Regions from separate parts of the Lysinibacillus fusiformis genome, predicted to be linked through region 1. Evidence: riboswitches for the same ligand, from Rfam matches in the RefSeq annotation. Region 1 holds a riboswitch; the other holds the start of a gene.
The links. A riboswitch is a leader RNA that binds a small molecule or an ion and turns the genes downstream of it on or off. The one in region 1 is predicted to bind cobalamin.
Positions count from the first base shown of each region.

Region 2: linked by a shared signal. The riboswitch ahead of JTI58_RS20305 (hypothetical protein) and the one ahead of cobT (nicotinate-nucleotide--dimethylbenzimidazole phosphoribosyltransferase) in region 1 are both predicted to bind cobalamin.

Region 1 is NZ_CP070490.1:3,100,968-3,105,184, forward strand. It holds gene JTI58_RS15040 (hypothetical protein) at 2-331, opposite strand; gene JTI58_RS15045 (DMT family transporter) at 618-1,472, shown strand; cobalamin riboswitch at 1,556-1,731, shown strand; gene cobT (nicotinate-nucleotide--dimethylbenzimidazole phosphoribosyltransferase) at 1,821-2,876, shown strand; gene JTI58_RS15055 (trimeric intracellular cation channel family protein) at 2,928-3,533, opposite strand; gene JTI58_RS15060 (methionine gamma-lyase family protein) at 3,877-4,217, shown strand, end outside.
Region 2 is NZ_CP070490.1:4,131,650-4,135,866, reverse strand. It holds gene JTI58_RS20310 (elongation factor G) at 1-1,021, shown strand, start outside; gene JTI58_RS20305 (hypothetical protein) at 1,466-2,221, opposite strand; cobalamin riboswitch at 2,449-2,632, opposite strand; gene JTI58_RS20300 (hypothetical protein) at 2,742-3,047, opposite strand; gene JTI58_RS20295 (phBC6A51 family helix-turn-helix protein) at 3,904-4,217, opposite strand, start outside.

The sequences.
Region 1 (4,217 bases):
CTTATGCTTGTTTTTTCAGGGAGTCCATGATGAAATTAAAATTCTCCTCAAAATTTTTGTAGAGATGAACATTTTTTTGTCCCTGCACCTTTGAAGCATAGCTAGCAAAGTTTAGACCAGCGCCATAAATTTGTAGTGCTCCATTCGCCAAATCACCCTTTTGGAGAAGCTCAATGCCGTCTTTCAAGAAATTTTGACTCTCCTCGAAATGACACTCCGTAATGTATTTATCACCACTATGAAATAACTTTAAGTTTTCTAGTATTTTATTTGCTGTCTCTTCATTGATTAATTTTACGAGCTGGGCAATGCGTTTCACAGGTTTCAGCAATGGCGTTTCTTAATTCGTTTGCATTCATCGTATCTTCCCCTAACTTTTCATCGTTTTATTACTTGCTGAACCTTACCCTAATTTTAATATTTTAAATCCCGAATTTTCAGAAATATGTTATGATTATAGTGAATGAAGGAGGGATTTTGTATGTTTCGATCCATAGCACCCCCAACAATGTCTTTGCAGTAGAATCTACTGTTTAGGCATTCGATAATAGCTTGCTCATTTCGATAGATTCTACTGTATAGGCTAAAACGATATACGTAGAAAGTAGGAATTTGTAATGAGCGGAAAATTAGCATTTGTATTGTCCATGATTATTTTTGGCGCTGTCGGTGTTTTTGCGAAGTTTATTCCTTTATCCTCAAGTGAAATTGCCTTTTGGATGAGTATCATTGGCTCTTGTTTTTTGTTGGCCATATTTGTTTATAAAAAGGAAAGCTTTTCGAGGATCACGATTGTCCAAAATAAATGGCCGTTAATGCTTTCAAGTTTAGCATTATGCGGTAATTGGATATTTTTATTTCAGGCTTATAAGGAAACGACCATTGCTAATGCAGCACTAAGTTATTATTTTGCGCCAGTACTAGTCATCTGTTTATCTCCTATTATTTTAAAAGAGAAGTTAGTAGGGAGAAAAATAGTGTATGTTGGTGTAGCATTAATAGGTCTATTTTTGATTGTCCAAAGTCAAAGCATAGACAACAGTGGTCACTTTATTGGTATTGTCTATGGTTTGATCGCAGCATGCTTTTACACGGTACTAACCTTTACAAATAAACGTATTCGTGGTTTAAAAGAGCCCGAAAATACAATTATCCAACTCTCTTTAGCTGCATTTTTCCTCTGTCTCTATATTGTAGGGACTACGGGTTTCCAAGTGATGCAAATTAGTTTTGGGTTCGTTCTAGTATTAATTGTACTTGGTATTGTGCATGCAGGTGTGGGGTTCTTTTTGTTCTTTTTAGGTATGTCTCAGCTAAAAGGTCAAAGTATAGCCATTCTTAGCTATATTGATCCACTGACATCATTAGTAATCTCAACAATGATTATTGGTGAACAAATGACAGTCCTACAAATACTAGGGGCTGTTCTTCTATTAGGCTCAACATTACTAAGTGAATTGGAAAAGACATAAGCCACTTTATAGTTTATTGTTTAGTTTTACAAGTTTACTTTTCACATATTGACAGGAAAAGTGAGCTGTCGTAGATTTAAAGTAGTTAAATAAAAGCAATAGGTGCCCAATAGGGAGAATAGGGAATAAAGTGAAAAGCTTTAGCGGACCCGCCACTGTATAAGGGAGTTTCATAGTGAATGCCACTAGCAAATTGCTGGGAAGGTGCTATGAGATGTTGAACTTGAGCCAGGAGACCTGCCTACATGCTTTAGAAGATATAGATGATGGAAAAGTCTGTAGTTTATTTGTCATGACAATAAACTACAGACTTTTTCTTTTTGTCTTAAAAAGAGAGGAGCAATTATCATGCAATTACTACAAGACACGATACAAAACATCCAAGGTGCTGACCTGAAGGTGATGGAGCAAGCTAGACAGCGTATAGATGCCCTATGTAAGCCCCCTGGCAGTTTAGGAAAACTAGAGTCCATTGCCGTGCAGCTTTCTGGCATAACTGGACAATTATTTCCGGTGATTGATAAAAAAGTCATCATTGTTTGTGCAGCAGACCACGGTGTTTGTGAGGAGGGTGTAACCACGAATCCACAAGATGTGACGGTCTTTCAAACATTAAATTTTCCTAAGGGAGGTACAGGTGTTTGTGCGATTGCGGGCATTACCAATGCAAAGGTAGTAACAGTAGATGTTGGGGTAAAAGAAGATATTCCACTTGATGCAGGTGTCCTCATTCATAAAATTAAATATGGTACAGATAACATGGCACAAGGTCCAGCTATGTCTAGAGAAGAGGCTATTCAATCCATTGAAGTAGGAATTCGTGTGGCAACAGAGGAAATCAGAAAAGGTGCCAATGTACTTGGAACTGGGGAAATGGGCATCGGCAATACAACACCGAGTGCTGCGATATTAGCTGTTCTAACTGACTGTGACCCAATTGAAGTAACAGGATTTGGAGCAGGAGTTGGTCAAGGTGGAATTGCCCATAAAGCGGCGATTATTGAAAAAGCAATTAGCTTAAATACGCCTAATCCTAAAGATGTCATCGATGTTCTAGCTAAGGTTGGCGGGTTAGAGATAGGGGCGATGATAGGCATTATACTTGGCGCTGCAGTCCATCGTAAACCTGTTGTCATTGATGGATTTATTTCAACTATTGCCGCGCTCATTGCTTATAAGCTCGAACCAAAAGTAAAAGATTATATTATTCCTTCCCATGCCTCAGAGGAACCAGGGGCTAAAATTGCCGCTGCATTACTTGGCATTGAACCAATGTTGTACATGAATATGCGTTTAGGTGAAGGCTCTGGTGCAGCCCTAGCCTTTCCCATTTTAGATGCAGCCTGCTCGATGATGAAAAATATGGTGACTTTAGAAGAATCAATGCAGTTGTTAAAAAGATAAAAACAATAAAACAGCCAATGACTTAATTTTTGGTCATTGGCTGAATGGTATTTATGCACGATTTAATTTTCGTAATGGCAAGCGCCACTTCATCATATAGGAAAGAATACGTAACGCTGTAATTACTGCGAATAAAATATAAAGGAAAATGTCCCCTGTAAAAACCTCAAATCCGATTATCAGCCCTGCGAGAGCTGCCCAAACACCATAGACTTCATCACGGAGAACTAGTGGTTTTCGTCTAGCTAATAAATCTCGTACAATACCACCACCTGAACCTGTCAAAACTGCAGCTACAATGACCGCGCTAATTGGCATATCAAGCTTCACAGCATAGAGTGCCCCTTGAATAGCGAATGCTGATAAGCCAATAGCATCTGTGAAGTTACCCCAACGATGCCAATGCTGAATCAGATGATGTGGAAAAATAAAGAATATCGTAATTGCAGCCAGTGCAATTTGAAACATCATATCCTGCCCCCATAGTGTTGTGACAGGTAGTCCGATGAGTAAATTTCGAATTGCTCCACCACCAAAGGCCGTAACAATACCAAGTATATATACACCGAATAAATCGTATTCTTCTTCCATGGCAATGATTGCCCCAGAAATAGCAAAGGCAATTGTTCCTATAATACTAAAAACCTCCCAAGCCATCCCTTTCACCCCTTCTATCAATAAATAAACTTTTTTATAAGTTAAAAGACTTTTTTACGTAACAGAATCTATGAATTTAATAGCCAAAATCAGTCATTAAATACGCTTCTTGAAATAAGTCCGCACATTAGCTTAGCGTAAAATTCCTTTAGAAACAATAGGCAAGTTTTACAGGTGCACATACAAATTGATAAAATGTGATTAAAATAAAGAAAAACATTCGTCAAAAGCATTTATATACCAGTGTTTGGTTAGGGAATTCTAGAGTGATTGATGTCAATTTAGATAGTCAATAAATCTTACTGAATGAAATGCGGGACAATTGTGAAATGGAGAAGAAAGAATGACGTTTACATCAAATTTATCTACACAAACGATATCCTTAGCGACAAAAATAGAGGAGCAAGTGCGGCCTTATCATGCCAAGGTAGAAGAAATGGCATTTTATAACCAGCAGAAGGTGCTAGCAGCATTTCGCAAGCATCAAGTGAGTGACTACCACTTACATCCATCTAACGGCTATGGCTATGATGATGAGGGAAGGGATAACCTAGAACGTGTTTATGCGGAAGTATTTGGAGCAGAGGCTGCCATTGTTCGCCCCCAAATTATTTCAGGGACACATGCAATCACGCTTAGTCTATTCGGTGTTTTGCGTCCTGGTGATGAGCTGCTTTATATTTC
Region 2 (4,217 bases), 1.0 Mb from region 1:
AGGGCTGAGTCAGGCAAACATTGGAGATCGAATCGGTACAACGACGCTAACACAGCCCTATGAGCTTGTCCCAACGCTACAGGCAAAGGTTCAATATGCGGGCGATCAGCATATCAAGGAAGTGCTACAGATTTTCCGTTTACTTGAAGCAGAAGAGCCTTCTTTACGTGTCGTTTGGCAGGAAAAGTTCCAGGAAATCCATGTCCATATTATGGGTGTCATTCAATTGGAGGTCCTGACAGAGGTATTAATGAGACGTTTTTCATTAGCCGTCTCCTTTGGCGAGCCGCAAATTTTATATATGGAGACCATTGCGACGAAGGTGACAGGCTATGGCCATTTCGAGCCACTCAAGCATTATGCGGAAGTTCATTTATTAATGGAGCCAAATCCACGTGGAACCGGCAATACCTTCAGCAATGCCTGTCATGCAGATCATTTATCCGTAGGCAATCAGCGCCTTGTTGAAAAGCACCTGTTTGAGCGCGATCATCATGGCTTACTTACAGGCTTCCCTTTAACAGATGTTCATTTTACGCTTCTAACAGGTCGCGGGCATAATGAACATACATCGGGCGGCGATTTCCGAGAAGCTAGTTTCCGTGCGCTGCGCCAGGGACTAGAGCAAGCCCAAAATGTTCTACTTGAACCCTATTATCGTTTTAAAATGAAGGCTTCAAACGACTTTATCGGCCGCATGATGACTGACGTTCAGCAAGCAGCAGGCACATTTGATGACCCGATATTATCCGAAACAGATGTGGTGCTAACAGGTCGCGCGCCCGTTGCCACTTTAATGAGCTACAGCACAACCTTTGCTGCCTATACAAATGGGAAAGGTGCACTCACACTCCAATTTGATGGCTATGATATATGCCATAATACAGAGGAAGTAATTGCACAGATTGGCTACGATAAAAATGCCGACCCTGAATATAGTTCCTCCAGTATTTTTTGTGCAAAGGGCAAAGGATATACGGTTCCGTGGCATGAAGCACAGGCAGCCATGCATTGTTTATAGGGCAGGAGTCGGCCTACTCGCTCGGGAGTGTTTTGCTTGCTTTCGCGGGTATTCTTCGCTCAAGCGCGGGTATTTCTCTTGCTTTCGCGGGTATTCGTCGCCCAAGCGCGGGTATTTCTCCTGCTTTCGCGGGTATTCTTCGCTCAAGCGCGAGTATTTCTCCTGCTTCCGCGGGTATTCATCGCTCTAGCGCGAGTATTTCTCTTGCTTCCGCGGGTACTCATAGCTCTAGCGCGGGTATTTCTCCTGCTTTCGCGGGTATTCGTCGCCCAAGCGCGGGTATTTCTCCTGCTTCCGCGGGTATTCATTGCTCTAGCGCGAGTATTTCACTTGCTTCCGCGGGTACTCATAGCTCAAGCGCGGGTATTTCTTGCTTGAACGTGAATATATTTCGATCCTGCATTTAAATGAAAGCAAGCCCTCCATAAAGCGGAGGGCTTGTTCTTATAGTGCACCGACGGCTTTCTTTGTTGGTTTGTCCATCAAATAAGCGGGTTCTACTATCACGTAGTCATGCTTGTTCGTAAAATCAATCAGTACCTTGCCTGGGTGACTTTTTAAAATTTGTAGATGATCAATTAATTGCAGTAAGAGCTCGTGCCCATTGCCGCGTGGATGCCAGTTGAAATGATAATCATTTAACGCTTGCACCGCTTCAATAAACTGGGCATATTCCTGCTGCACGAATGCGATGAGTTTGTCATGGTGAGACGCTAAATCGTGTAGATATGTTTCATAAAAGCGCATGACAATCGAGCATAATAAGTCATTGACACGAGCGGCACTTAAAACAGGCTTTGGCTCCAATGTTAGACGATCAAGGTTGGGCTTTGCGCGTGTTGAATCAATGCGCGTAATTAAGTGATACGCTTCCCCATTGACCTCATAGACAATCGGATTGGTCGGCATATACATCATAAAATGATTGGTCTTTGTTTTCAGCTCATCTGTTAATGCTGCTTTTGCCAAAAGATGACCGTCCACATCCCCATTTTGTATCCAAATAATTTCTTTATTATATAAGATTTGTTCAAAGAAGCGATCGTTGCGAATCAGCTTCGTTGCTAATAATTGATCGATCAGCGATTCGACCACCATTCTTGTTTTCGCTTTCTTGGCAACTTCTGTGCGTGGTTGCTTACAAATGTTCATATCTTCATAAGGCGTTTCCAGCGTTGTCGTTACATGAATATTCGTCATACGTGCATCCCCTTTGCGTACATATTTTCAAAACAAAAAGGACTCCCTACGTTTTGAGGAAGTCCTTCGCTTTATCTTCTTTCATCACACAATGCCAAACAAACCCTAAGTATGTGTGAACGAGTCCGATTGTGAACCCTTTCATTTACTATGGGCGTTTGACGTACTGTGACGAACAGAGCATTCTGTTTTGTCAACATGCCACCTCCTATTCCTCGTAGGTTACTGGTGTGTACTCATAACAGGCAGGTCTCCTGACTCATGGTCATCGCTTCTTTTCTCCTTCCCGTCCAAAGACAGTGGTTGCTGAAAAGTCGCTCACATTTACAGTTGCGGGACAGTGTCGGATTTGCACCGACTTCCCTTTTAAGCAAATTGCACGCAATTTACACCTATTACTACACGCTATTCAGTTGTCATAGGAATCGAGTGTACTCCACATTCCTATTAGATTACTAAAATCAATTGTAAAGTAGTGTTTTTCTAAAGTCAAATATCATAATATTTTCCAAACTACTAATCATCGTTTCTTAATTTTATCTAACAAACTCTGAAATTCTGACAGCACGTCTTCACATTTACTTTGATCGTAGTATACTTCCGCAGCTTCATCGCGGGCCATCTCTTTCGAAATCCCCTCGGATTTTCTACGCAGCATATACTGAATAACCTCGATTTCTTTACCGCTATACTTTCTGGTCTTTTCCAACGAATCAGCAAAATTGTCGTCTACTTCACACATTAAATCCGCGTAACTAGTTAATGTTTTGTCCGTAATATTTAACTTCTCTAATACGTCCTTTACCGAATGTCTTCTTTTTAACATCCGTATCACCTCCATCTATTATTCGGAGTATATACTGAAAGAAACCGCATGAGAATAGGCTTTAGCGACTGATTGACGGCTTTTAAAAAAAGGTATTTACGGCACTTTTATTTTAGGTTATTATTTATGTAACATTTGAAAAAACGAGTTACGAGCGCAGGAATCCCTTGCGCTCATTTTTTTAACGCAAAACTGACGCAAGTTCAATCGGGATAACTCACTTCTATAAATTTGAAATATTAACATAAACAGCCTAATAATAAACGCACCTCAGACAAACTTACACGCACAACTATCCGATTCAACAATTCTCGAAGCCTCTGACATCGCAAAAACCGGCTTGTTTTGAAAATGGTATCTGTAATTATCGGACAGCAGAAAGCGCCTGTAGGAAGTCGGTGGCTTGGGGGGATTTTCGAGTCATCCAACGTTTAATTGACGCAATGAATATCAAATGAATATTTATTCATTTCCAACTTCCCATAAGCTTGATTATGTAAACTAAAATATACGTAAAACCATTCATATAACAATGTTTCTCTACTTCTGCGCTGAAACAACATATACACAATCTTATACATCGTTAATATGCCGCAATTCTTGCGACTATCTCTATTTGCACATGCGTTACAATACTGCATAAAATGCTGTATAAAATACCGGTTAAATTGTCAGATAACGATTTGTTTTCAAGGTAGCGCGTCCGCCAGCACGTTCTGCCCGATGTTTCCTCGTATTTCGGAATTAAACGGAAGCCCTAACGCCATTCCAACGCATAAAAAAAGAGCGAAGCCAACACGTAGCCAACTCCGCATTTATAATACTTTACCGCACTAAATCGTTGATATACCGCCTTTTAATATCGATTTTTAATATTCGCTAATCGAGCTGCAACTGCATCTGGATCCGCATTAGGCGCTTTAATCTCAACTTCCGCCTTATCAACTAGCATACCCATCGTTTGCATGTACAGTTTCATATGCGAAGCGTTGCCGTCCACACAACCTTGAATAAGCGCCTGCATAACGCGCGTACGATTATCCGATAAATACATATCTGTTACCGCTGTCTTATATTCTAACATCGCAGGCAACTGTCTCCATTTACGTAATGTCCGGTCAGATATGCCAATTTCCTTTGCAATTTCAACGTAAGAACGACGCTTACCTT